DNA from 3 places in the Halobacillus sp. ABH2_015 genome. Region 2 is predicted to be linked to each of the others. Evidence: a T-box and tRNA genes for the amino acid it is inferred to sense, from the RefSeq annotation. Region 2 holds a T-box; the other regions hold tRNA genes.
What was found. A T-box is a leader RNA that pairs with one kind of tRNA and senses whether it is charged. The one in region 2 lies ahead of argS (arginine--tRNA ligase), so its partner is inferred to be a tRNA-Arg.
Positions count from the first base shown of each region.

Region 1: it has a tRNA-Arg gene. The T-box ahead of argS (arginine--tRNA ligase) is inferred to sense a tRNA for this amino acid. The anticodon was not compared.
Region 3: it has a tRNA-Arg gene. The T-box ahead of argS (arginine--tRNA ligase) is inferred to sense a tRNA for this amino acid. The anticodon was not compared.

Region 1 is NZ_JBSWUG010000002.1:2,351,322-2,359,569, reverse strand. It holds gene ACXAD6_RS12565 (helix-turn-helix domain-containing protein) at 1-166, shown strand, start outside; gene ACXAD6_RS12560 (MarR family winged helix-turn-helix transcriptional regulator) at 375-809, shown strand; gene racE (glutamate racemase) at 831-1,649, shown strand; gene ACXAD6_RS12550 (GerMN domain-containing protein) at 1,756-2,835, shown strand; gene rph (ribonuclease PH) at 2,962-3,723, shown strand; gene ACXAD6_RS12540 (XTP/dITP diphosphatase) at 3,720-4,313, shown strand; gene ACXAD6_RS12535 (metallophosphoesterase) at 4,329-4,853, shown strand; tRNA gene ACXAD6_RS12530 (tRNA-Gly) at 5,120-5,193, shown strand; tRNA gene ACXAD6_RS12525 (tRNA-Arg) at 5,207-5,280, shown strand; gene ACXAD6_RS12520 (bifunctional aldolase/short-chain dehydrogenase) at 5,516-7,582, shown strand; gene rhaI (L-rhamnose isomerase) at 7,619-8,248, shown strand, end outside.
Region 2 is NZ_JBSWUG010000002.1:551,384-559,631, reverse strand. It holds gene ACXAD6_RS02745 (sensor histidine kinase) at 1-1,700, opposite strand, end outside; gene comX (competence pheromone ComX) at 1,852-2,025, opposite strand; gene ACXAD6_RS02735 (polyprenyl synthetase family protein) at 2,057-2,995, opposite strand; T-box leader at 3,695-3,909, shown strand; gene argS (arginine--tRNA ligase) at 3,951-5,630, shown strand; gene ACXAD6_RS02725 (hypothetical protein) at 5,707-5,937, shown strand; gene ACXAD6_RS02720 (ribonuclease H-like YkuK family protein) at 6,313-6,795, shown strand; gene ACXAD6_RS02715 (DUF4190 domain-containing protein) at 6,831-7,085, shown strand; gene ACXAD6_RS02710 (peroxiredoxin-like family protein) at 7,126-7,779, opposite strand; gene eutH (ethanolamine utilization protein EutH) at 7,805-8,248, opposite strand, start outside.
Region 3 is NZ_JBSWUG010000002.1:3,600,446-3,608,693, reverse strand. It holds gene aldA (aldehyde dehydrogenase) at 1-1,025, opposite strand, end outside; gene ACXAD6_RS18585 (hypothetical protein) at 1,144-1,395, opposite strand; gene ACXAD6_RS18580 (YjcZ family sporulation protein) at 1,494-1,598, opposite strand; gene ACXAD6_RS18575 (M50 family metallopeptidase) at 1,703-2,359, opposite strand; gene modA (molybdate ABC transporter substrate-binding protein) at 2,435-3,214, shown strand; gene modB (molybdate ABC transporter permease subunit) at 3,214-3,894, shown strand; gene ACXAD6_RS18560 (NAD(P)-dependent oxidoreductase) at 3,931-4,542, shown strand; gene ACXAD6_RS18555 (NUDIX hydrolase) at 4,566-5,018, shown strand; gene ACXAD6_RS18550 (deoxynucleoside kinase) at 5,078-5,761, opposite strand; gene ACXAD6_RS18545 (deoxynucleoside kinase) at 5,758-6,399, opposite strand; tRNA gene ACXAD6_RS18540 (tRNA-Arg) at 6,616-6,688, shown strand; tRNA gene ACXAD6_RS18535 (tRNA-Ser) at 6,835-6,927, opposite strand; gene serS (serine--tRNA ligase) at 7,124-8,248, opposite strand, start outside.

The DNA of each region.
Region 1 (8,248 bases), 1.8 Mb from region 2:
CGAGCTTCTAGTACAGGATAAGACGACAAGGGAGATCGCAAAAGAGCTCTTCATTTCGGAGAAAACTGTGCGGAACCACATTTCAAATGCCATGCAGAAGCTAGGAGTGAAAGGCCGTTCCCAGGCAGTGGTTGAACTGCTGCGTATGGGTGAACTGGAGCTTTAATTCCATGAAGCAGCAGAGGCATTGGCCTGTGGAATGGAGGGAGTCCTTTCAGGTAGGGTCTGTCACGTGGTGATGATCATACCTGAAAGGGTTTTTTTGTATCGCCGGATACATTCACCTTGAAATTTTAGTGAGAAACGACCACAATGATATTTATCAAGTCATTTCGTTAGGAGTGCTGAATGTGGCTGAAACCCAGCAGACATCCATGATCGCTGATGTAGAGAAGGAACTTCGTTACATATCCGGGATCATTAAACAAAGAGGACGAGTTATCCTGAATCATTACTCGATTACAGCTCCGCAGTTTGTTGCGCTGCAGTGGCTGATGGAAAAAGGGGACTTAACGATCGGGGAACTCTCTAATCATATACACCTGGCCTGCAGTACGACAACGGACCTTGTCGACCGTATGGAGAAAAACGAGCTGGTTGAGCGGGTCAGGGACCCGAAGGACCGCCGGGTCGTCAGGATCCATGTACTGAGCAAAGGACAGAAGATCATTCATGAAGTGATCGAAAAACGACAGAACTACCTGGAAAACGTGTTGAGAAATGTTCCGGAAGAAGATGTGGAAACGCTGAACCGTCTGCTCCACGTCCTTCACGGGAACATGATTGAAATCGATGAAGAAGAACATTAAGGCATAAAAGAGGGATGCAGAGTGAAACAGGCAATCGGAGTCATTGATTCTGGCGTCGGGGGACTGACGGTAGCGAGAGAGTTGATGAGGCAGTTACCAAAGGAAACCTTTATCTATCTTGGGGATACGAAGCGGTGCCCGTACGGTCCGCGTTCAGAGGAAGAAGTGCGGGCGTTCACATGGCAGATGGTCAATTATCTGCTTGGGAAAAATATTAAAATGCTCGTTGTCGCGTGTAACACAGCGACGGCTTATACGCTGGCTGAGCTGCAGGAAGAACTGGATATCCCGGTCATTGGGGTCATTGATCCGGGGGCACGTGCCGCCATCAAAGTCAGCCAGAACAAGCGGATCGGAGTTATTGGTACAGAAGGGACCATTGAAAGTAAAGCCTATCCGCAGGCGCTTGCTTCCATTGATCAGGACATCCGGGTGAACGATCTGGCCTGTCCGCCGTTTGTCCCGATGGTCGAAGAGGGGATCTTATCCGGCCCGAAAGCGGAAGGAATCGTTTCCCGAACGCTGCAGCCATTGAAGGACATGAATCATATTGATACATTGATTCTCGGCTGCACCCATTATCCGCTCATCAAGGATCTGGTCCAGAACGAGATGGGGGATCACATCCAAGTGATCAGCTCCGGTGAGGAAACGGCCCGTGAAGCGAGCCTGATTCTTGCCTATCATAAAGCACTGGAAACCGATGACCATACACCAAGGCATGAATTTTACACGACCGGCGATATGGAGAAATTCCGTCTCGTCGCCAACAGCTGGTTTGAAGAGCCGATTCAGATCCTGAAATCGGTAGAACTGGAACACGTATCAAGCTCCGCCTGATTCAGGCGGAGTTTTTTCATATGCTTTTCTCCTCCAAATTACCCTGGTCTATTCCAAACGAGGGCTCGTATACATGGTAGTACAATCTATCTCAGGGGGGAAAAGAATGAGAAAATACAGCTATAAATCCTTTTTGACGGCCCTGGTGCTTCTAATGTGCACGGGGCTGCTTGCCGGATGCCTGTTTGAAGGAGAACAGTCGCTGGAGAAAATGGATGCTCCGGATGAAGCTGTGACAACATCACCGGAAGAGGATGGTTCAGCACCGGAGGAGGATGGAGAGAAAGCAGAGGATTCGACAGAACAGGAATCCACAGCAACCGTCCCTCGTGAGCTTTATTTAATGGATGCCAATGGAATGATCGCCCCACAGACTGTGGAACTGCCGGCTTCTCAGGAAGTCGCTTCCCAGGCGTTGGAATACCTTGTGAAGGATGGGCCGGTCACGAATCTGCTGCCGAACGGGTTTGAAGCCGTTCTGCCGGCAGGAACAGAAATTCTTGGGTTGAATACAGAGGAAAATGGAACGCTTGTCGTTGATGTGTCGGAGGACTTTAAAAATTACGAGGCCAAGGATGAAGAGAAAATCCTTCAGGCCATGACCTACACACTCACTCAGTTTGACAACGTAAAGCGGATTAAGCTGTGGATCAACGGACACGAGCAGGAAGTCATGCCTGTAGACGGCACTCCGATCTCCCAGGGCGTCTCCCGGGCGGACGGGATTAATAATAACGTCGGCGTGCAGCGCGATGTGCTGAACAGCAAGGCCGTTACCGTCTACTTCCCTGCCCAGAACGGGGAGCAGGTGTACCACGTTCCTGTCACCACACGTGTCGCTGAAGACAGTGATGAATATGCGGCAAGAGTGGAGGCCCTTTTTGAAGGGCCTGAACTCGGCAGCTCATTGACCAACCCCTTCCATGAAGGGGCGGAAATGGTCAGCTCCCGGCTGGAGAACGGCGTCCTCGCCCTTTCCTTCAATGAAAAAATCCTGACAGGATCAGATCAGCCGGCCCTGTCTGATGCTGCCCTCGCCAGCCTTGTGTTGAGCATGACGGATCTTGAGGATGTGGAATCGGTCGAAGTTCAGGTCGAAGGATCGGAGCAGGTCATCAATGAAGCGGGTGAGCCGCTCGCCGAACCTGTTTCAAGAACCGACATCAGCGGTGCTGAAGAAATGTAAAACCCGGCGCTTCAGAAGTGAATCACTTTTGAAGCGCTTTTTACGTTCATGAATAACTACCCGCACGTATGTAATTTGTGTTAAGATGGGCAAGGATAATGATGAAGAAAAAGGAGGTCATCATTGATGCGAAATGATCAACGCGAAGTCAATGAATTAAGAACCGTTACAATAGAAACCGATTATGTGAAACACCCGGAGGGATCTGTACTCATCAGCTTTGGAGATACAAAAGTGATCTGTAATGCCAGCATTGAGGACCGAGTGCCTCCTTTTTTACGTGGTCAGGGCAAAGGCTGGATTACAGCTGAATACGCCATGCTTCCAAGAGCCACGGAATCACGCAACATCCGTGAATCTTCCAAAGGGAAAGTATCCGGCCGGACGATGGAAATCCAACGCCTGATCGGCCGCTCTCTACGCGCGGTCGTCGATCTTGATAAAATCGGAGAACGTACCATCTGGGTCGACTGTGACGTCATCCAGGCCGATGGTGGCACGCGGACCGCTTCCATTACAGGTGCCTTTGTAGCTGTCGTGCTTGCTCTAGGAAAGCTTGTGAACAAAAAATCCATCAAAGAGCTGCCGATCACCGATTACTTGACGGCGATTTCCGTCGGGGTACTGCCGGACGGCAAAGAAGTTCTCGACCTCTGCTACGAAGAAGACAGCCGTGCTGAAGTAGACATGAACGTCATCATGACCGGCAAAGGCGAATTCGTAGAGCTTCAGGGAACAGGAGAAGAAGCAACCTTCTCGATGCAGCAGCTTCAGAAAATGCTTTCTCTTGCAGACGAAGGTGTCCAGGAGCTGATCAAGCTTCAGGAAGAAGCGATCGGAGAGTGGGCAGACGTGATTCGGGCGAAAGCCGGAGCCGCCAAAGCATGAAGGAGCTCTTAATCGCCACAAAGAACGAAGGGAAGATCAAAGAGTTCCGCGAGATGTTTTCCAAATACGGCATCTCCGTCGTTTCCCTTCTCGATCATGACCCTTCCATCGATATTGAAGAAACCGGTACAACGTTTGAGGAGAATGCCGTCATTAAAGCAGAAGCGATGATGAACGCTTTGAACATTCCTGTTGTAGCCGATGACTCCGGTTTAGAGGTCGATGCCCTGAACGGAGAGCCGGGGGTTTATTCCGCCCGCTATGCAGGAATAGAAAAAGATGACGAAAAAAATACAGCTAAACTGCTGAACGAGCTGAACGGAGTGTCCGAAGAAGAACGGACCGCCCGTTTCGTCTGTGCCGTAGCCGTCGCACGACCGGGAGAAGCGACGTTTACGAAGCGTGGAACGTGTGAAGGCCGAATTGCCGGGGAGCCGCAGGGAGAGCAGGGGTTCGGATATGATCCTGTGTTCATCCCAGAAGGCTCCAGCCGGACGATGGCTGAGCACACGTCCGACGAAAAGAACGCCATCAGCCACCGTCATCATGCCATCGTGCAGATCGAAGACTGGCTGAAAACTCAATCCTGAAAGTGGGGATGAAGGATGCCGAAAGTACTCATCATCAGTGACACACACGGACTAACCGACGAAGTAATGGAAATGAAAGAACGTCACAGTGACGTGGCTGCTATGATCCACTGTGGCGACTCCGAGCTCTCCTACGGATCGAAGGAGCTGGAAGGCTTTCATTATGCCAAAGGAAACTGTGACTTCGAACCCGAAATGGAAAACGATCAGGTTTTCACTGTCGGAGACATCACATTCCTCGTCACGCACGGGCATTTGTTTCAAGTGAAATCCACCCTGATGCCCTTATCCTACAGAGCGGAAGAAGCTGGAGCCCAGATCGCCTGCTTCGGACATTCACATATTGCAGGAGCGGAAAAGGTGAAGGACGCCCTCTTCATCAATCCGGGAAGCGCAAGACTTCCACGTGACCGCGAAGAACCGACCTACGCCATTCTGGAGTGGGAGGATCTCGATCACGTCCGCCTGCAGTATTACCATGTGAACGGGCAGAAAATTGACGGTCTCTACATGGAAACAGCAGTAGCAGCAAAGAATTAAAATTCTTTGCTGCAATCTGTTGACATATAAGCGAATCCCTAATATAATAATTCTTGTCCGCTTCAAAAGGACGTTAAAAAATATCTTTTGAAACACACATACATAGCTTTACATGCGAGTGTAGTTTAGTAGTAAAACCTCTGCCACGAGCTGAACTTCTGCCGAATCCACTGCGAGTTGCCCCGACGGACTTTACTTCCTTAAGAAGCTTTCAGAGGAAGGGGCATGCTGCGAAAGATAAACGCGGCTGAAACACATTTACATATGCGGGTGTAGTTTAGTGGTAAAACCTCAGCCTTCCAAGCTGATGATGAGGGTTCGATTCCCTTCACCCGCTCCATACATATTTATTTGTCCCAGTAGCTCAGCTGGATAGAGCAACAGCCTTCTAAGCTGTGGGTCGGGAGTTCGAATCTCTCCTGGGACGCTAAACAAAAAAGACCAATCCTTTGTAGTATAAAGGATTGGTCTTTTTTTGTATTAAGGTATTATTAGATTTTTTAGTATAGAGAACTTCTTCTACAAGCTTTGCTATATTTATTGTATATCCTATCTATGTTGGTTTCATATTTGATATGTTCAAAAACAAACAATAACAAAATTATTCAAAAGAAAACAAAAGTATGTTAAGGTAAAACAAACAAATAAATGGAGGTTTTACTTTGGTTGGAAATTTGTGGGACACTCATAATGTGAATTTTGAAAGCGGTTTATCAAGTTTGGTTTATCGTTCTAACCTTCTAGGAACAGATCGATCGATTGCAAATTGGGGAGGCGGCAATACCTCAACTAAGACTTTTGAAAAGAATTTCCGTGGCGAAGATGTAGAGGTCATGTGGGTCAAGGGTAGTGGTTCTGACTTAGCTACGATGGACTCTACTAATTTTACTGCATTAAAAATGGATGACATACGTCGGCTTTTAGCGGAAGACCATATGACGGACGAGGAAATGGTCCAGTATTTAAGTCATTGTATGATTGATTCAAGTCACCCGCGTTCTTCTATTGAAACTCTCCTGCATGCTTTCTTACCATTCAAACATGTAGATCACACTCATCCTGATGCCATCATCAGTATTGCTTGTGCAGATAATGGGAAGGATATAGCCGAAAAAATCTACGGAGACAGGTTTGTTTGGGTACCCTATATCCGTCCTGGGTTCGATCTCTCTAAGTTGATTGCAGAGAGCGTCAAGAACAATCCGAAAGCGGAATTAGTCATTATGGAGAAGCACGGATTGGTAACTTGGGGGGAAACTTCTGAAGAAAGTTACAATCAAACCATTTCTGTCATACAAGAAGCTGAAAAATATATACAAGAACAGTCCGAGAATCAAGAAATTTTCGGGGGGGCCCAACACACATCCCTTACAGAAAAAGAACGTAGGAATACATTAGCTGAAGTACTTCCTGTGATTCGTGGACTCGTCAGTACTGAAAACAAAATGATTGTTACCAATAATGATTCTGAAGAGGTTTTGAAATTTGTTAACAGTAAAAACGCTCACGACCTTTCACAAGTTGGAGCTGCCTGTCCTGATCACTTAGTACACACGAAAAGGGCTCCATTATTTGTGAGTTGGAATCCTCAAAAAGAGGATACCCACGAATTGATTGAGAGCATCAAGAACGGTGTCGAGTTTTTTAGAGAAGAATATAAGTCCTATTTTGAAAAAAACCAATCAGGAAATGAGACGATGTTTGAACCTGTACCTAGAGTCATACTTATTCCTGGTATTGGAATGATCAATACTGGAAAAGACATTAAAGCTGCAAAAGTAAGTGAATCCTTATACCATCGGGCTATTTCAGTCATGAAAGGGGCGACGATTCTAGGAAACTTTGTATCCCTGAAAGAAGAAGAGGCTTTTGCTGTAGAATATTGGCCGCTAGAGTTATATAAACTGAGTTTGGCACCTGCAGAAGCCGATTTTTCACGTCATATCAGTTTTGTTACTGGTGGAGCAGGTGGTATAGGTAGTTCTACTTGTTATCGTCTAGCATATGAAGGATCGCATATCGTTGTGGCAGATATTAATTGGGAAGGTGCTCAAGAACTTGCTGATAATTTAAACAATCAGTTTGGTAGTGAACGGGCTATTGCTGTGAAAATGGATGTGACGAAGGAAGAAGAAGTGGAAGAGGCTATCATGAAAGCCACACTTACTTATGGTGGCCTGGATATTCTCGTCAATAATGCTGGTCTTGCCAGCTCTAGTCCATTTGAAGAGACTACATTAGACAAATGGAATTTAAATATCAATGTGCTTGTGACAGGATATTTCCTTGTAGCTAGAGAAGCGTTCAAGTTGATGAAGAATCAATCTTTAGGTGGAAACATGGTCTTTGTCGGTTCAAAGAACTCCATCTATGCAGGGAAAAATGCAGCTGCTTATAGTACGGCAAAAGCTGCGGAAGTCCATCTAGCAAGGACAATTGCGGCGGATGGAGGCCAATATGGGATCAGGGTTAATTCTGTACTTCCGGATGCAGTCATACGAGGATCAAAAATTTGGGATTCTGAATGGAAAGAAGAAAGAGCTTCCTCTTATGGTATCCAGGCTGATGAGTTAGAAGAGCACTATCGTAAGAGAACAATTTTGAATGAGAATGTACTTCCGGAAGACATCGCTGAATCTATCGCCTTCCTAGCATCTTCGAAATCAGCTAAGACCACTGGATGTATGATTACAGTCGATGGTGGAGTACCGGCAGCGTTTTCTAGATAACCTTATTATATGGGATATAAAGGAGGAGTGTATTGTATGACTGATCAATTATATCAGATTTTTGAGCAACAGCAGGGAGATCGAGGTATTCAACTGGAAGTCGTCAAAGAAAAACTCAAAGCTCTCAATATAGAGACACCCTCATGGGGATATGGTGATTCCGGCACTAGGTTTAAAGTATTCCGACAAAAAGGAATACCTAGAGACCCTTTTGAAAAAATTGAGGATGCAGCTCAGGTTCATAAACATACAGGGATCAGCCCTGGTGTTGCCATCCACATTCCCTGGGATAAGGTAGATGATTATAACCAACTCCAAGTCCATGCGCATGAACACCAAGTTAAAATTGGGGCTGTAAACCCGAATTTATTCCAAGATGACGACTATAAATTCGGTAGTGTAACAAACTCTAATCCTTCGATTAGACGAAAAGCCACAGACCATTTACTTGAGTGTGTGGAAATAGCTAGACAAGTGGGGTCAAAAGATTTAAGTCTATGGTTCGCTGATGGTACTAATTACCCCGGACAAGCAGATCTGCGAAAGAGAAAGCAGTGGATGTACGAATGCTTAAAAGAGATGTATGAGGATTTGGATGAAGATATGAGGATGTTGATCGAGTACAAGTTCTTTGAGCCTGCTTTCTATCATACAGACTTGGCAGAT
Region 2 (8,248 bases):
TCTTCTACTTTCCGATACCACACCAGCTGTTCCTGAAGAGCAGAATCATGCAGGTCGGCGGAAAGTCTTGCTCTTTCCTCTTCTGAAAGCTTAAACATGAACCGAAGCATCCACGAAGGTACACGTCGTTCATCCTGGATCGAACTTTTTAAATCTTCGGTCACTCCTTCAATCAATTGAAAATTTTCATATACGATGCTTGTATATTGGACGATGGTTTTCAGCCAACGCTGCTCATCCTGGTTGAACGGTGTCCGGTTGACTTTTTGTTCAATCCATAATATATCGACCGTATCATGCTTTTCACTAAGCACATACCCTAATCCATCTTCTAATAGAAACGGCATTCCTATGGACAACGACGTTCCTTTATAGGAGATATACGTCTGAATCAATGGGTAGGGGATGGATTCATCTCCCGCAATGAGGTTCATCTCATTTTCTATTTTGTCATAGGAGAACAGGCAGGCATGCTCTACTGGAAGCACCTCTTTGATTTCACGGAGCAGCCGGTCATCCAGCTCTTCTTTTTTTAATATTTTTGCTACATCATAGGAAAACCGATCAAGACTCAGCTGATAGTTAAACTTATCTCCAAACCATTTGGAACGAAGAGAAAACTTTTCTTCAAAATAGAAAAACAAAATCAAGAGTCCGTAGGTTAGAATCCCCAGTCTGATCCACTGCAGGTCATCCAGATTCGTAAAGAAAACGAGCAGAATCATAACCACAGCCGTCAACAGGAAAGAAATGACCGCATAGTACCGCAAACGGCTGTTAATAAAGTCAATATCAAATATCCGATCCGTCAGCACGAGATAAAGAAAAAAGATCGGCAGAAAGATGAGGAATACCGCGGTTACAGGCGCAGGAATCAGTTCAACGCCGACAACTGCATTAGGCAGCGCCGTCAAGAAGATAAAAGGAAAAAACGAGACGATGATTCCGAAAATCGCATTTTGAAAAATCGACTTATGTATGGTTTTCCGAAAGGTCAGATAAGAATACAGGAGAACACTCAAACCGATAAGAATCTCCATGGAAAAAAGAATCAGCTGCGTATTGCGGATCACTTCATAATGCCCCAGAGACATCCAGAAAATAGATATGATATCCATAAGAACGACAACCAGATTAATGGAATAGACCGCAGCCAATAGGCGCTTTTTAATCAGATGAATCTCGTATTTCAAGAAATATTGATAATGAAAATGCAGAAACAGCACAGGAACCATCATCAAGCTGAAACTGTTGATGATCCTCGCAAGAGTATCCGTTCTCGCAGAAGCGCCTGCACTTAAATACCCAATACCAACAGCCAGAAGAAAGGCGATCAGATAAAACGCAACCGGGTCCCCCCGTTTTTTTACATAGACTTGTAATGAAAACGAAAATAAAACGAAAAATACAACCGTCGGCAGTATGGTATGATAAAGCAGCGTATTATAGTTCATCGGGTTTTGGACCTTATATTCCAACTCGGTTCCTGCTCTCATGACCTTCATCTGGTTAAGGTTACCGATCACCCCGTAATTTTGAATGGAGTGATACCTGGCTGCCTCCTGGTGATTGACTTCAATAACACGATCTCCCTCTTTTATTTTCCGGTGAGCAGCCCAGCCAATCGAATCCACTTTCGTCACGATCAAGGATCTTTCTTTATTCTCACTGACATCGATACCTACATATGTTTTTGTCATCGTTACGAAAATTAAATAAAGAGCAACAACAAAGATAAAACTAAAATAAAAGATAAATCTCTTACTTTTTATTCGAGCCATTTCCATTCCCTTTCTTTTATAACGTCAAAAAAGCCAGAGTATCTCTGGCTTTCAGGATCTCTATCATGGATTACTTCCAGTAACACATTCTCCACTCTATGCCCTGGAGGTCTTCGGATGCGAACACATCAATAAGGGCTTCCTTTTCCACTTCAGAAACACCCGGAAGGTCGGCTTTTCCCTCTTTCACAGCATTCATAAGCGCTGGATTTTGTACAATCTTCTGAACCAATTCAAATAGCATGATTGTTTCCTCCTTATGCAAGATCCATCTTTTATAAATCTTCAATCCTCTTCCTCATTTGTTCCTTCCAAGCCTGTCCTGCCTGAAACACGTCCAGCTCCCGTAGCGCCTGCCGTTGATATTTCCTGATCAGCACCTGGATATATGGTTTGACAGGGGACCGGGATACCCACTCAAATAACGGCTGCTTTCTATCTGTGATAAACGATTGATCGACACGGCCTGCATAGTAATCACGTATCCAGCCGGCTTCCTCACTGCTTTCCCGCAGGAGCAGAAATACAGGGAGGGTCCACTTCTTGTTAATGAGATCATTTTTAGCATCGAAACGCACAATGTCCTGCAGGTCATTCACTAACTGAGCCGCAATTCCAAAACTCTCCGCATACAAACGAACGCCTGAAAGGTCTTCATTCTGTTGAAAAGCTGCTCCGGCCATACAGGCACATGCCATCAGCGAACCGGATTTCCGCCTGATCATCCTTAGAAACTCTTCTTCCGTAGAAGCGGATTCATTCAGGTCGGCGTGCTGACCATTCACCGCCTGCAGGACCTGCTGGTGCATGGCCTGAAGAGCATCCGAAGATGTTTCTTTTTGAAAAGGGGATTCATGCATCAGCTGCATGCTCAGCATCAAAAACCCCGTCGAAATATTCATGGACGAGGCAGAAGACACCTGACTCCAAGGTTTATCGCCAGCATCTTCATCCTGAAGATCATCCAGGATATCGAGAGCCAGTATTAAAAACTCGATAGCTGCCGATAGAACATACACCCCTTCATGCTTTTTCCTGCTATGGATGTGAAAGTGCAGCTGCGTCAACGGCGAAAAGGAAAACCCTTCTGCTTTCTTATAGGAGATAAACCGCTCAGCCATCCGGGCAAGGACGGCTTCGTTCAAATGAGTCTTCACCGCTTGAACCATCATGCTGTATAAACGGTCGGGTGAATAACTCGGAATCATTCCCATACGTCACCTCCCTTTCCAAAAAATGTGTCGAAATCTGATTGCAAAACAACACTATCACATCAAGAATAAACGTCAAAAGGTAGTAAAGTATTATGTAATTAGATAGAAAATTCCTCCCCCATCTTCCTATGCGTACATCCTCCGCTCGTTGGTGATGGATTTACTTTCTCACAGGCTTATATGGAAGTGTTATCTATTTGTCATACAAATGTTATCTATTTGTCATAATCAAAGTTTCCTATTCCTGCTTGAAAGATGTTTTTCAAATACTCCTTAAACAGCACAACAGACGTACATCGCTGTCCCATACGTTCGAGCATTCATGAATGTTTTGTATAAACAAATGATAAGCCGGCTTTACTTATCAGGCAGTCTTGCCTGAACACCATCGAATGGTTCATTTTCTGACAGGATAAAAGAAACCGCTCTCATTCATATGCGCCTTTTTACACACGTTATTTTCCATGAACGGGATCATTATAAATTTATGGGAATTAAAAGGGTTTATATACCCAGTTTAAAATGTGAAAATTTATGAAATTTATTCCAGAACCGATCGTTATGGAGGCCTATTTACTGTATTTTTACAAAACGCGGCTTCTTACGTTGGCGCGTATCACGCCCCGCATTACCACATGGACCCTTTTTACATGAAACATTGCATCGTCGCTGGAAATCCGATATAATCTTTTCAACTATTCAAAATCAATGACAAAGAGAGTAGCCGGCGGGAAGGTCACAGCGAACCGGGGGTGGTGGAAGCCCGGATGTCCTTCTGTCGGTGAACCGGACTTTGGAGATGGTCTTCTGAAACACACGTAGGAAGATCCGGGGACACCCCGTTATCAAATTCAAGCGGCTGATTTACATTCAGCTATAAGAGTGGCACCGCGAGTCCAGGCCTCGTCTCTTTTTTAGAGACGGGGCCTTTTTATATGGAAAAGGAGGAGCATAGATGGAAAAGCAAATGACAGCACTTCAAATATCTCACATACTCGGAGAGGATTATCCACGCGAATGGGTGGAGTCCATGTTGGAGGTACCGAAAAAGGCATCCTTTGGGGATGTCTCCTTCCCCTGCTTCGCTCTAGCCAAGTCGATGCGTAAAAAACCAGTCATCATTGCAGGAGAAATCGCCTCCAGACTGAACCACCCTGTTTTTGATCAGGTAGAGGTCCAGGGTGGTTATATCAACATCTTCTTTGACCGCTCGTTCATTACCGAACATACGTTGAATCAAGTTCTTGAGGACCCTGAAGCTTATGGCAGCCATACCTTTGGGGAGGGGAAAAACGTAGTCTTAGATATGTCCTCTCCGAACATCGCCAAACCCTTCTCCATGGGTCACCTCCGCTCTACCGTCATTGGAAACGCCCTGGCCAATCTCATGGACAAGTGCGGCTATACTCCCGTAAAGGTCAACTACATCGGAGATTACGGGACACAGTTCGGGAAACTTCTGGCCGCCTACACCCGCTGGGGTGATCCAGATGTCGTCGAAGCTGATCCAATCAAGGAACTGACTAAGCTATATGTGACATTCCACGAAGCTGCCGAGGAAGAACCTTCCCTCATTGAAGAAGGCAGAGAATGGTTCAAGAAGCTGGAATCCCAGGACCCGGAGGCGCTCACCCTTTGGAACTGGTTCCGCGAAGCCTCCCTGAACGAATTCAACACGTTATATGAAATGCTTGGAGTGGATTTTGATTGGACTCGTGGTGAGGCTTATTATACGGACAAAATGGAGCCTGTCATCAAACTTTTGGATGAAAAGGGTCTGTTGGAAACATCAGAAGGAGCGGATGTGGTTCAACTGGGCGATACAATGCCCCCTTGTCTGATCCGTAAAAGCAACGGCACCACTACGTATGCCACCCGTGATCTCGCTGCAGCCATTGACCGCTATCAGTCTTATCCTTTCGAAAAAAGTTTGTATGTTGTTGGCAGTGAACAGTCCCTTCATTTTCAGCAGATGAAGCTTGTATTGAAAAAGGCCGGGTTTGAGTGGGCAGACCGATTGGAGCATGTCTCGTTCGGGATGATTCTGCAGCATGGAAAAAAGATGTCTACGAGAAAAGGGAAGACGGTTTTGTTGGAAGAAGCTCTGAAGGAAGCCGTAGCGCAGGCACTCTTGAATATGAAAGAGAAAAATCCCAACCTCACGAATCCTGAAGAAACAGCGCGCCAAGTCGGAGTTGGAGCCGTGATTTTTCACGATTTAAAGCAGGATCGACGTCATGATATTGAATTTTCTCTCGAGGATATGCTTACTTTTGAAGGAAATACCGGTCCATATCTGCAGTACACTCATGCCCGCGCATGCTCGCTTTTACGTAAAGGCGGATTTTCGGCAGACACTCCGCAGCCGGCGGTTGACGACCCTGAAGCCTGGCCATTAGTAAAGGCGGTCCGTGCATTTCCAGAAATGACTCAAATGGCATGTACGACCAATGATCCCTCTAAAATCGCCCGTTACCTGCTGGACCTTGCCCGAACATTCAATCACTTTTATGCCAAATCAAAAATTATCGGCTCCCCTTCCCAACAGGAACGCCTGACGCTCGTTTACGCATTTGCCGTCGTGCTGAAGGAAGGGCTGCGTCTGCTTGGAATGGCTGCGCCGGAACATATGTAAATCAGGAACATTTCCAACATCCGCCCGCTTTCTATTATAATGAAGGTAAGACTTTAATCAGGGGGGCGGATGTTCAATGTATCCTTTGTACTATGCCATCATCATTGTTTTGTCGATTACCGCTTTGGTCAGTACGGTTGTCATTGCCAAAAACATGGACAAGTCGGAAAACCAGCTGACCCCGGAAGAGGATCTGCAGCACTTGAAATCCGATAAAAAAGATCAAGGAAGCATTCCTTTACTCTCCACGATCTACGCGATCACTTTTGTGATCACTATTATTCTTTGCTGGATTTTTATTTTCTAGGGCCTGTTTCACTCACCACCAGGTCCCTTTTTCCAGTGCCATGCATTTTCTCCAACGGGCAGGATATGGATCCAGGTTTTCCAGTCCTTTCACTCCTCTTCCTCTGCACATTGACTATTTTTTACATAAATTGCGCAGAATGCACACATACTCTATTTAAAAACATGTTATCTTTCAAGCAGGTCTATGAATATCCTAATAACAGAATGGTCACAGCTGCTTGGATGGAGACAGTTTCACGGCAGGACAATCAAGGATTGCCCAAGGAGAAAAAAGGGAATACACTTATCCCCCACACTCCACTGCCTAGAAATAAAAAAGGAGATGGCACATGTGCACCAGCTCGATTTGTTTCAAAACCTCACGCATAAAAAAATGGGATTTGCAGAAGTATTCTCACATATTTTAACATTTATGAAACGGGAGCCTGTCGGGAATTACCGTTTAATGGTAGGAACAGATTCACAAGTCCACCCTTCCCGCACGCTGTTTATTACCGGAGTCGTCATTCAGCGGGTAGGAAAAGGGGCCTGGGCCTGTTACCGCAAAGAAGTCATCCCCAGGGAAATGACTACCCTGCATGAGCGGATTTCCTATGAAACATCTTTAACAGAGCGGGTTGCCTCCCTTTTTACAGAAGAACGGAAAAATGAGTTAATTGATATTGTCCTCCCTCACATCTACAAAGGTGCGACATTTACAATGGAAGGACACATTGATATAGGTTCCGGTGACCGGAACCGGACAAGAGTGTATGTAAATGAAATGGTGGCCAGGATTGAATCCCTTGGGATGGAACCAAAAATCAAGCCCGACTCAATCGCCGCCAGCAGCTATGCGAACCGATATACCAAATAACCTCCCTAAGGTTGTTTGGAGGAGAGGAGCATTCTATGTATCAAAAGGCTGTGACATCCCTCGTACTGGGCATCATGTCCATCTTCCTCCCTCTCGCCGGATTAATAACAGGCATCATCGGCATCGTGATGGCCAATGCCTTCTTACGCAGCGAAGAGGAGGAAAAAGAAAACGGCCGGCACTTTGCGACGGCAGGAAAAATCTGTTCCATCATTGGCATCTGCATCCAGGTCAGTGTCCTGCTGATGCTGGCAGCCGGCTTCTACCTTTTCGGATTTTTCCACTCATAAAAAAACGCCCTCCACATCCATGGAGGGCATCTTTTTGGACTTATGCGTTTACTTTTTTCAGCTCTTGGAGAACTTCAGAAGGTTCTGCACGGTCTTTATAGTCAGATTTTGTATATTCGTATACAACCGTACCATCTGTATCAATGATGTAGGTAGCGGATACTGGAAGCGTCCAGGAATCGTCTCCATTATGCTTGTCTACATTCAATCCTTTATCCTTATACACATCTACAAGATAATCCGGGAGCTCATAAACAAGGTTGAACTGCTGAGCAACTTTGTTTCCAACATCACTCAAAACGTGATACTCCAGGTCGTTTTTCTCCTGAGTAGTCATGGATTGATCCGGCGTCTGCGGGCTGATAGCAATCAGCTGAGCTCCTTCATTATGAATATCATCCATGATTTCCTGATAGGCACGCAGCTCCATGTTGCAGTAAGGGCACCAGCCGCCGCGGTAGAAAGTTACGATAGCAGGACCCTGCTTCAGCTGTTCGGAAAGCTGAACCTGACCACCTTTGGCATCTGGAAGGATGAAGTCCGGGGCTTTTTCTCCTTTGGAAAGACCGTTCCCCTCTTCAGAGGCTTCCAATTCATTAATGGCGTCGCTCATTTTGTCCTGAACTTCCTGGGAGGCATTCTGTTTGAATTTCTCGATGTATTGGTCAAATTGTCTGCGCATATCTGTCGTCATTTGAAAAACTCCTTTATGATCAATTTCAATCTTCATTATACGAAGAATCTTCTTCTTCATAAAATGAAACGTCTTGTCTCGTTAGAATCAGGGCTAAACTCACAGCAAGAATACCTGCACTTAATTTGCCCACGATCACCGGAAGTATCATGTCCGGCTGGACGCCGGCCACAAATGCGAAGTGGCTTCCGAATACGAATGCTCCGCTGACTGCAAAGGCCGCATTGATGGTCTTCCCTCTATCGTCCATGTCCTTCATGACGGCAAGCATCGGCAAATGATGAGCAAGCGATGCGATGAATCCTGTCATCGATACCGCGTTCATCCCGAGACGTCTTCCCGCACGGGTGAGCACTTTTTCGCCGTGCCTGCTGATAAACGCCACCAGCGGATAAGCCCCTGCAAGTGTGACAGTGATTTTACCCACGATGAGCATCCCTTCTGATAACGGAGCCATACCGGGGAGAAC
Region 3 (8,248 bases), 3.0 Mb from region 2:
GCCTCTTTGACCATGGATTCCACTTCTTCGATGCGGTCCATACTGACGAGCGGACCAACTTCGGCTTGTTTATTTTCACGCGGGTTACCGAGTGTTTTATTTTCGAAGTTATGACGCAGCTTGCTGATCAGTTCTTCTGCGACACTTTCGTGTACGTAGACACGCTCGGCGTTTGTACACGCCTGTCCATTATTAGCTAAACGGGAAGTCGTTATGTTTTCCGCCGCTACATCCAGGTCGGCGCTGGCTGTTACGATAGCCGGTGCTTTACCGCCGAGTTCAAGGTTGACCTTCGTAATATTCTGAGCAGCCGCTTCCATGACTTTCGTTCCGGCTCCCACACTCCCCGTCATCGTAATCATGTGGACATCTTTATGCTTGGCAAGGGTATTGCCGATTTCAGAGCCTGTTCCTGTGACAAGGTTGTAGACCCCTTTAGGAATATCCTCCATGCTGTCGATGATTTTCGTGAATTCGACAGCTGTATTCGGTGTCTGCTGACTTGGCTTCAAGACGAGTGTACAGCCGGTAACAAGCGCTGTCGCTACTTTTCTTGCCAGAATAAACATCGGGAAATTCCAAGGGACGATTCCGGCTACGACACCAATCGGCTTTTTATAAATGAATATATTTTCGTTTGCACGATCACTCGGGACAATTTCCCCTTCAATACGGCGGGCCCATTCCGACATATACCGGAAATAATCAATTGCGAGATCTATTTCTCCGCTGGCCAGCTCATAATCTTTCCCCTGCTCTTCCTGAAGAAGATCAATGAACCGGTCACGGTTTTCTTCAATTTTATCTCCAAGGCGCCGGACGATTTTACCACGCTCGATATTCGGAGTCAGTTCCCAGCCCTTCTGCGCAGCAGCTGCTGCTTCCACTGCTTTGTTCACATCTTCCTCCGTCCCTTTGGGAATACGGGAGATGACTTCCTCTGTGGCTGGATTAACGACGTCAATCCACTCCGATCCATGTGACTGTGTATATTCACCATTCATGTATAATTGATGTTCCTTCATTGATGATCCTCCTCCATGCTTTTTGTCTCCTTCGTTCCACTTTGTTTCCTCAACTAAACGACAGAATGTGTTAAAGTTTCAGCGGACCATATAAAAAAGCCTTGAACATCAAGGCTTCCTACCATTCTAGAATATATCCCTTCACCTGCTTCATTTCCCCGGATTCGACTTTTTGATCTCCCTGGAAATACGGGTGTTCTTCCTTCAGGTGATACGTGATCGTTCCAGGGTCCAGATAAAGCTTGTACTCCAAATCTGTGACTTTATGAAGCGTAATTCCAGGTACTGTGGTCTGGTCTTCCCCTTCGCGGACGAGAAGAATATCAATCTGGTTATATCCTTCCGTCAATAAATGTTCCTTTAAATCCATAGTGGACTCCCCCGTCCTTTTTTTATAGTACGTTTTACCCTTCCTGCACCTTATACAAACTTTATATATGTAAGAGCGGGAAAAATCCCGCTGTCTATTTAATAACCGTATCCACGGCCGCCCATGTAAGAAGCACCGATAATGATCAAAAGGATGAACAAAACAACCAACAGTGCGAAACCACCGCCGTATCCTCCGCTCATTTCTTCCCCTCCTCTCTTTCCTACCTTATTACCTTATTCAGGTGGATAAGGAAAGACAGGGCAGGTGCGGATTTTGAAAGAATTCCCCCCGTGTCTGCACATTTTCAAAAAGTAAAGACACGCTTCAGGGAAAGAAAAGCAAAATAGACAGCCTGAAGAAAGAACAGCACGCCCCATACCGGAGATGGGATGATCCGGAAGGCGCGGGCCAGATTGGCGGCATCACCAGCCTGCCCCGGAGACACGAAGCTGATCCACATGATTTCAAACGCACTGGTTACGGACTCGACAAGGACGAGGGAGGCGAGCAGAAGAAGGACATACTGCACAATCGTGTCATGACCGGTCCGAAGCAGCCAGATAAAACCGGCCCCAAAGGTCACGATCCAGAACACTCCATAGATATTCCGGACCCAGAAGAGCAGGTTCACAGCAAGGATGGCAAGCAGGATATACATCACCCATGACCAGTATCCCTTACTGATGAAATAGAAAAAAACAAAGGCTGTGAAGGAGGCCGCTATATATCCCGAAAGACTTGTCGCCACATAGCTCAGCCACGAACTGTGACCGGTCAGCGTAACACCGGACGTATTCGGGAATAAAGAGATATGCCTCACTTCCCCACCTGTCAATAAAGCTGTGAGAGAATGACCGGTTTCATGTATCATAGTATTCAAGACTGCAAAATATTTACCTGCTACGGGAAGCTGGGTCAACAAAAGCGCCAGAACCAGCGCGGTGATGATTTGGAGTTTCATGCTATTCAACCTTTCTTTATCATGGATGTTTTATGCCCTGTCACCGAATCAACAAAGGCCGAAAGGAGACTGTTTATGAAAAAAAGCATATGGGCTGCTTCCGTAATCCTTCTCTTCTTTTCAGCCGGATGCGCGAGTGCCAGTGAAAAACCGACCGTGACCATAGCTGCTGCGGCCAGTTTGACAGATGCTATGGAGGAAATCGTTCCATCCTATGAAGAGGCCTACAACGTCGATGTGACCTTATTATTAGGAAGTTCCGGTAAGTTGGCACGTCAGATTGAGCAGGGGGCTCCTGTCGACGTTTTTCTATCTGCCGATACCCGATGGACGACCTACTTGAAAGAACGTGGATACACGGATGATGCGCAGATGGAAACCTTTGCGGAAAACCGGCTCGTCGTTATCAGTCATCAGGAACACGCAGCGGCCGGCTCCCTGGACGCATTGAAAAAGGCAGCGGAAGATCAAACGACAGCCATCGGTAACCCGGACAGCGTCCCTGCTGGTACATATACGAAACAGGCGTTGGAAACGATTCACCTTTGGGATCAGATGGAAGATGACATGGTCTTTGCCGGAGATGTCCGGCAGGTGCTCACTTATGTAGAATCCGGCGACGCGGACTATGGTGTCGTCTATGCCAGTGATGCCTTCACATCGGACAAGGTACACGTCACCGCAGAAGTCGACCCGTCTTTACATGAATCGATCATATATCCTGCCGCCGTCATTACAAAAAGCCGGGCTGAGGAGGCCGCCTCTGACTTTATAACCTTCCTGTCTACAGAAGCGGCCGGTAAAACCTTAGAAAACTATGGTTTTACCGCTGCAGGGGATGAAACGAACGAATGATGAGCATCAGTCCTCTCCTGCTCTCCCTAAAAGTAGCAGCCATCGCCACCATGATCGTTTTCATATCCGGGACGCTTGCAGCACGATTGATTTCCCGGAAAATATTTCCCGGGAAAAGTTTACTGGAATCATTATTTCTCCTGCCTCTTGTCCTCCCGCCGACCGTCATTGGCTTTTGTCTTCTATATGCGTTCGGCAGGAATGGCTGGGCTGGGCGGTTATTGATGCACTGGTTTGACCTGCAGGTGGTGTTCAGCTGGACAGGAGCTGTCATCGCTTCCGCCGTCGTCTCCTTCCCGCTGATGTATCAAAGTGCGGCGGCTGCTTTTCAAAACTATGATACTCAGCTGGAAAATGCGGCTCATAATCTTGGTGCTTCCAGAGCAAAGGTATTCTTCACGATCGCGCTGCCGCTGGCCTGGCCGGGACTGCTCGCCGGCCTTGTCATGACATTCGCCCGATCTCTCGGAGAATTCGGAGCGACGTTGATGGTGGCCGGCTATATTCCGGGAGAAACCGACACCATTCCTCTTGCCATCTACTTTGCCGTCGAATCCGGACGGATGGAGGAAGCTCTCCTTTGGGTGCTTACAATTATCGCACTCGGATTCAGTGCTGTATACTGGCTGCAGACATGGAGCAGACGGAAAATCAATTTTTTCAGGCATCATTCTTCCTGAATGGGCGTTTCTAAAATAAATCAATGAGGTGAGATCATGAAAATTGTTGTTTTTGGTTCTACCGGTGGAACAGGAAAGGCCTTTGTCGAACAAGCTCTGGAATCCGGCCATGACGTTACCGCTTTTCTGAGGGATCCCGAAAAGCTCCGCATAAATCATGAACGACTGAATAGGGTACAAGGGGACGCAAGGAATGAGGAGGATGTTCGCCAGGCCGTCCTCGGACAGGAGGCCATTGTCTCCTGTCTCGGTTCAGAATCGTTGAAAGACCGCAGCACCCTGACCACTATGACGGAAAACATCCTGACCGCTTCCGCGCAGCATAACATCAAGCGGCTTCTCTACGTCGCCTCTGCCGGGCTGTACAATGAAATTCCCGGACTGACCGGGTGGATGAGCCGGATAATTTTAAGAAACGTCCTGCACGATCACCGCCGGGCGGTCAATGCAATCATAGCAGCGGATATGGATTATACGATTGCCCGTCCGATGCGCCTCCTGGATGGACCTGTCACAGGGAATTACCGGACGTCCGAAACCGTGCCGCAGGAGGGCCGAAGCATTTCCAGAGGGGATGTGGCCCATTTTCTGCTTCACGCACTTGAAGAAGGCACCTATGTAAAGGAAACAACAGGACTCGCTGATTAACGCTTCGAAAGGAGAACAGCCATATGGGATATGTAGAAGATTTAAGGGCGCTTGTCGGTCACCGGCCGTTGATCTTCGTCGGGGCTGTCGTCGTTATCGTGGATGACCAGGGGCGCATCCTCCTGCAGCAGCGAACGTCCCCACACGGCGTCTGGGGGCTGCCCGGAGGATTGATGGAACTCGGGGAAAGCACGGAAGAAACAGCCAAACGGGAAGTGCTTGAGGAAACGGGGCTGACGGTCGACAAGCTGAACCTATTCAATGTGTACTCCGGGGCGGACCAATTTATCCGGGCTGATAATGGCGATGAGTTTTACGTTGTCACAACGGCCTATGATACGGACACATACTCCGGTGATTACCGCATGGACCCGAGAGAGTCGCTCCAGTTTAAGTTTACGCCGCCCGATAAGCTTCCTGCTTCCATGGTCGGCAGCCACCGGAAAATGATCCATGACTATTTAAAAAAACCATAAAAAAACCGGTACGATGATCAGCGGTGATCATCGTACCGGTTTCTTCATTTATACCCATATTACGTAAGCAGACGGCTGGAACGCCATTTACGGGACTGCTGGATAAAGTGACCGATTTTTTCAAGGACCGGCTCAATGCTGTTTTCATCATTGAGGACATCATAGTCCGCAATGTTCAGGCGCAGCACAGGGCAGGAATTGAAATTGTCGATCCAGTTGTCATAACGGTTGAACATTTCCTCCCAGTATTCGACAGGTGTTTCCTGTTCCATCGGACGTCCACGCTCTTTAATACGGCCGAGAACATCATCGAAGGAACCTTCCAGATAAATGAGAAGGTCAGGATGAGGGAAATAGGGCGTCATGACCATGGCATCGAACAGATTACGATACGTTTCATAATCCGTTCCTGACATCGTCCCTTTTTCATAGTGCATCCGGGCAAAGATGCCGGTATCCTCATAAATGGAACGGTCCTGGATGAATCCGCCCCCGTATTCGAAGATTTTCTTCTGCTCCTTGAAGCGTTCAGCCAGGAAATAAATCTGCAGGTGAAAACTCCAGCGTTCAAAATCCTGGTAAAATTTATCAAGATACGGATTGGTCTCCACTTTTTCAAAAGATGTCCGGAATTTGAGAGCATCCGCAATCGCATTCGTCATCGTAGATTTTCCGACACCGACGGTACCGGCAATCGTGATCACACTATCATGTGGAATACCGTAGCGTTCACGTGCATTCATTTGATAACTTCTCCTTTATTTAAATGCTGTTCAACTTGAGCAACAATGTAGTTTAAATCGTCCTGATGCTTTACGAAATCCAAATGATCTCCATTGAGGCGGATCACAGGAATGTCCGGATGCAAGGCTTCAAAATGGCTCATGAAATCCTCATAATCCTGGGAAAGCTGTTCAAGATAAGCGGGCTGAATATTGGCCTCCACATCACGGTTCCGCATACGGATGCGGTCCATCAATGTATCAAGGCTTGCATGAAGATAGACGACCATATTCGGTTTAGGCATATCATGTGTTAATATATCAAAAATCTGTGCGTATTTATCAAATTGTTCTTCTCTAAGGGTTCGACGGGCGAAAATCATATTTTTTGAAATATGATAATCCGCTACAACAGGCTTGCCAGCTTGCAGATATTTACGTTCAATGTCTTCCAGCTGCTTGAAACGATTGCAAAGGAAAAACATTTCCGTCTGGAAGCTCCATTCTTCAATATTGTCATAAAACTTGCCTAAAAACGGGTTCTCCTCAACGATTTCCTTTAACAAGTGAAAATCAAACTGGGAGGCGAGCTTTTTAGACAGAGACGTTTTCCCAACCCCAATGGGCCCTTCAACGGATATGAAAGGTAGATCTCCCATCGCTGTTCCTCCTTCAAACTCTATTCAAGCGGGATCAGCCGTTCAGCGGCCTACCCTTGTTCTTTTTCGACTACAAAAAACGATCCTTTTTGACAGACAGGTATCATTTTATCACATCCACCTGTCGGAAGTAACAGGCGGAGATGCATTTTCATCAAAAGGATTCCTTTGCAATCTCTGGATTCTTTAGTATAATATGACTCGTACGCTTCTCAGGCCCCCGTAGCTCAGGGGATAGAGCATCGGTTTCCTAAACCGTGTGCCGCAGGTTCGAATCCTGCCGGGGGCATTCTCTATAAACATCAGCACTCTGCCTGATCCAGGCAGGGTGTTTTTTTATATCAGCATCATTTGGGCAAAAAAAAATCGTTACACGTAGTAACGATTTCTGTTCTATAAATCTCCAATATTTATGCGCGATTGTTATAAATAAAATGGCGGAGGAGGAGGGATTCGAACCCCCGCGGGGCGTAAACCCCCTGGCGGTTTTCAAGACCGCTCCCTTCAGCCAAACTTGGGTACTCCTCCGTGTGACCGACAAGTAATATATTATCATGGCCTGTAGTGACCGTCAACACTCTCCGTAAATTTTTTATAAAAATTTGTCGAAAGGATCCAGATGATGCCACCTCGTAATTATACAAAGCCCCGGCGCTGCAGTCAAACCTGTGTCTCCCTATAATAAAGAGCGGCGTGGAGGCACTCCCGCCGCTCTTCTGCTGTTTTATCGGATGACTTCTTTTCCACCCATATATGGGCGGAGGACTTCCGGTACAACGACGGTACCGTCCGCCTGCTGATAATTCTCAAGAATAGCGGCGACGGTACGGCCGATCGCAAGGCCGGAACCGTTCAGCGTGTGGACAAATTCCGGCCGTCCTTTTTCTTCACGGCGGAAACGGATCCCGGCACGACGCGCCTGGAAATCCTCGAAGTTGGAGCAGGAGCTGATTTCCCGGTAGGTTTCCTGACTCGGGATCCACACTTCGATGTCGTATTTCTTGGCGGCTGTAAATCCAAGATCACCGGTACACATGCTCATGACGCGGTAGGGAAGCTTCAACAGCTGAAGGACCTTTTCAGCATGCCCGGTCAATTCCTCAAGCACATCGTAGGATTCCTCAGGTTTTGCCAGCTGGACAAGTTCGACTTTGTTGAACTGGTGCTGACGGATGAGTCCGCGCGTGTCACGTCCGGCAGAGCCGGCTTCAGAGCGGAAGTTGGTGCTGAAGGCGACAAATTTCTGCGGCAGGTCCTCGCTGGACAGAATCTCTTCCCTGTAGTAGTTCGTTACAGGCACCTCTGCGGTCGGGACAAGGAAGTAATCCCAGTCTTCAATCTTAAAGGCGTCTTCTTCGAATTTCGGCAGCTGGCCCGTTCCTGTCATAGATGTACGGTTGACCATCTGTGGCGGAAGCATTTCCTGATAGCCGTGATCATCGGCATGCAGGTCCATCATGAAGTTCAGCAGCGCACGCTCCAGGCGGGCACCGATGCCTTTATAGAAGACAAACCGGCTGCCGGTTACTTTTCCTGCGCGTTCAAAGTCGAGAATACCAAGGTCTGTGGCGATATCCCAGTGGGGTTTCGCTTCAAAATCAAAGACAGGCGTTTCTCCAGAGCGGCGGGCTTCGATGTTATCCTCTTCATCCTCTCCGACAGGTACGCTTTCATGAGGGATGTTCGGAATGGATAAGAGGAGCGTTTCCAACTTCTCTTCCACTTCCTTCAGCTCCGTGTCGAGCGTTTTGATACGGTCGCCGACTTCACGCATTTCCTTAATCTTGTCATCGGCGTCCTCTTTGTTTTTCTTCAGCTGGGAGATTTCCTTGGAAACGTCATTCCGGCG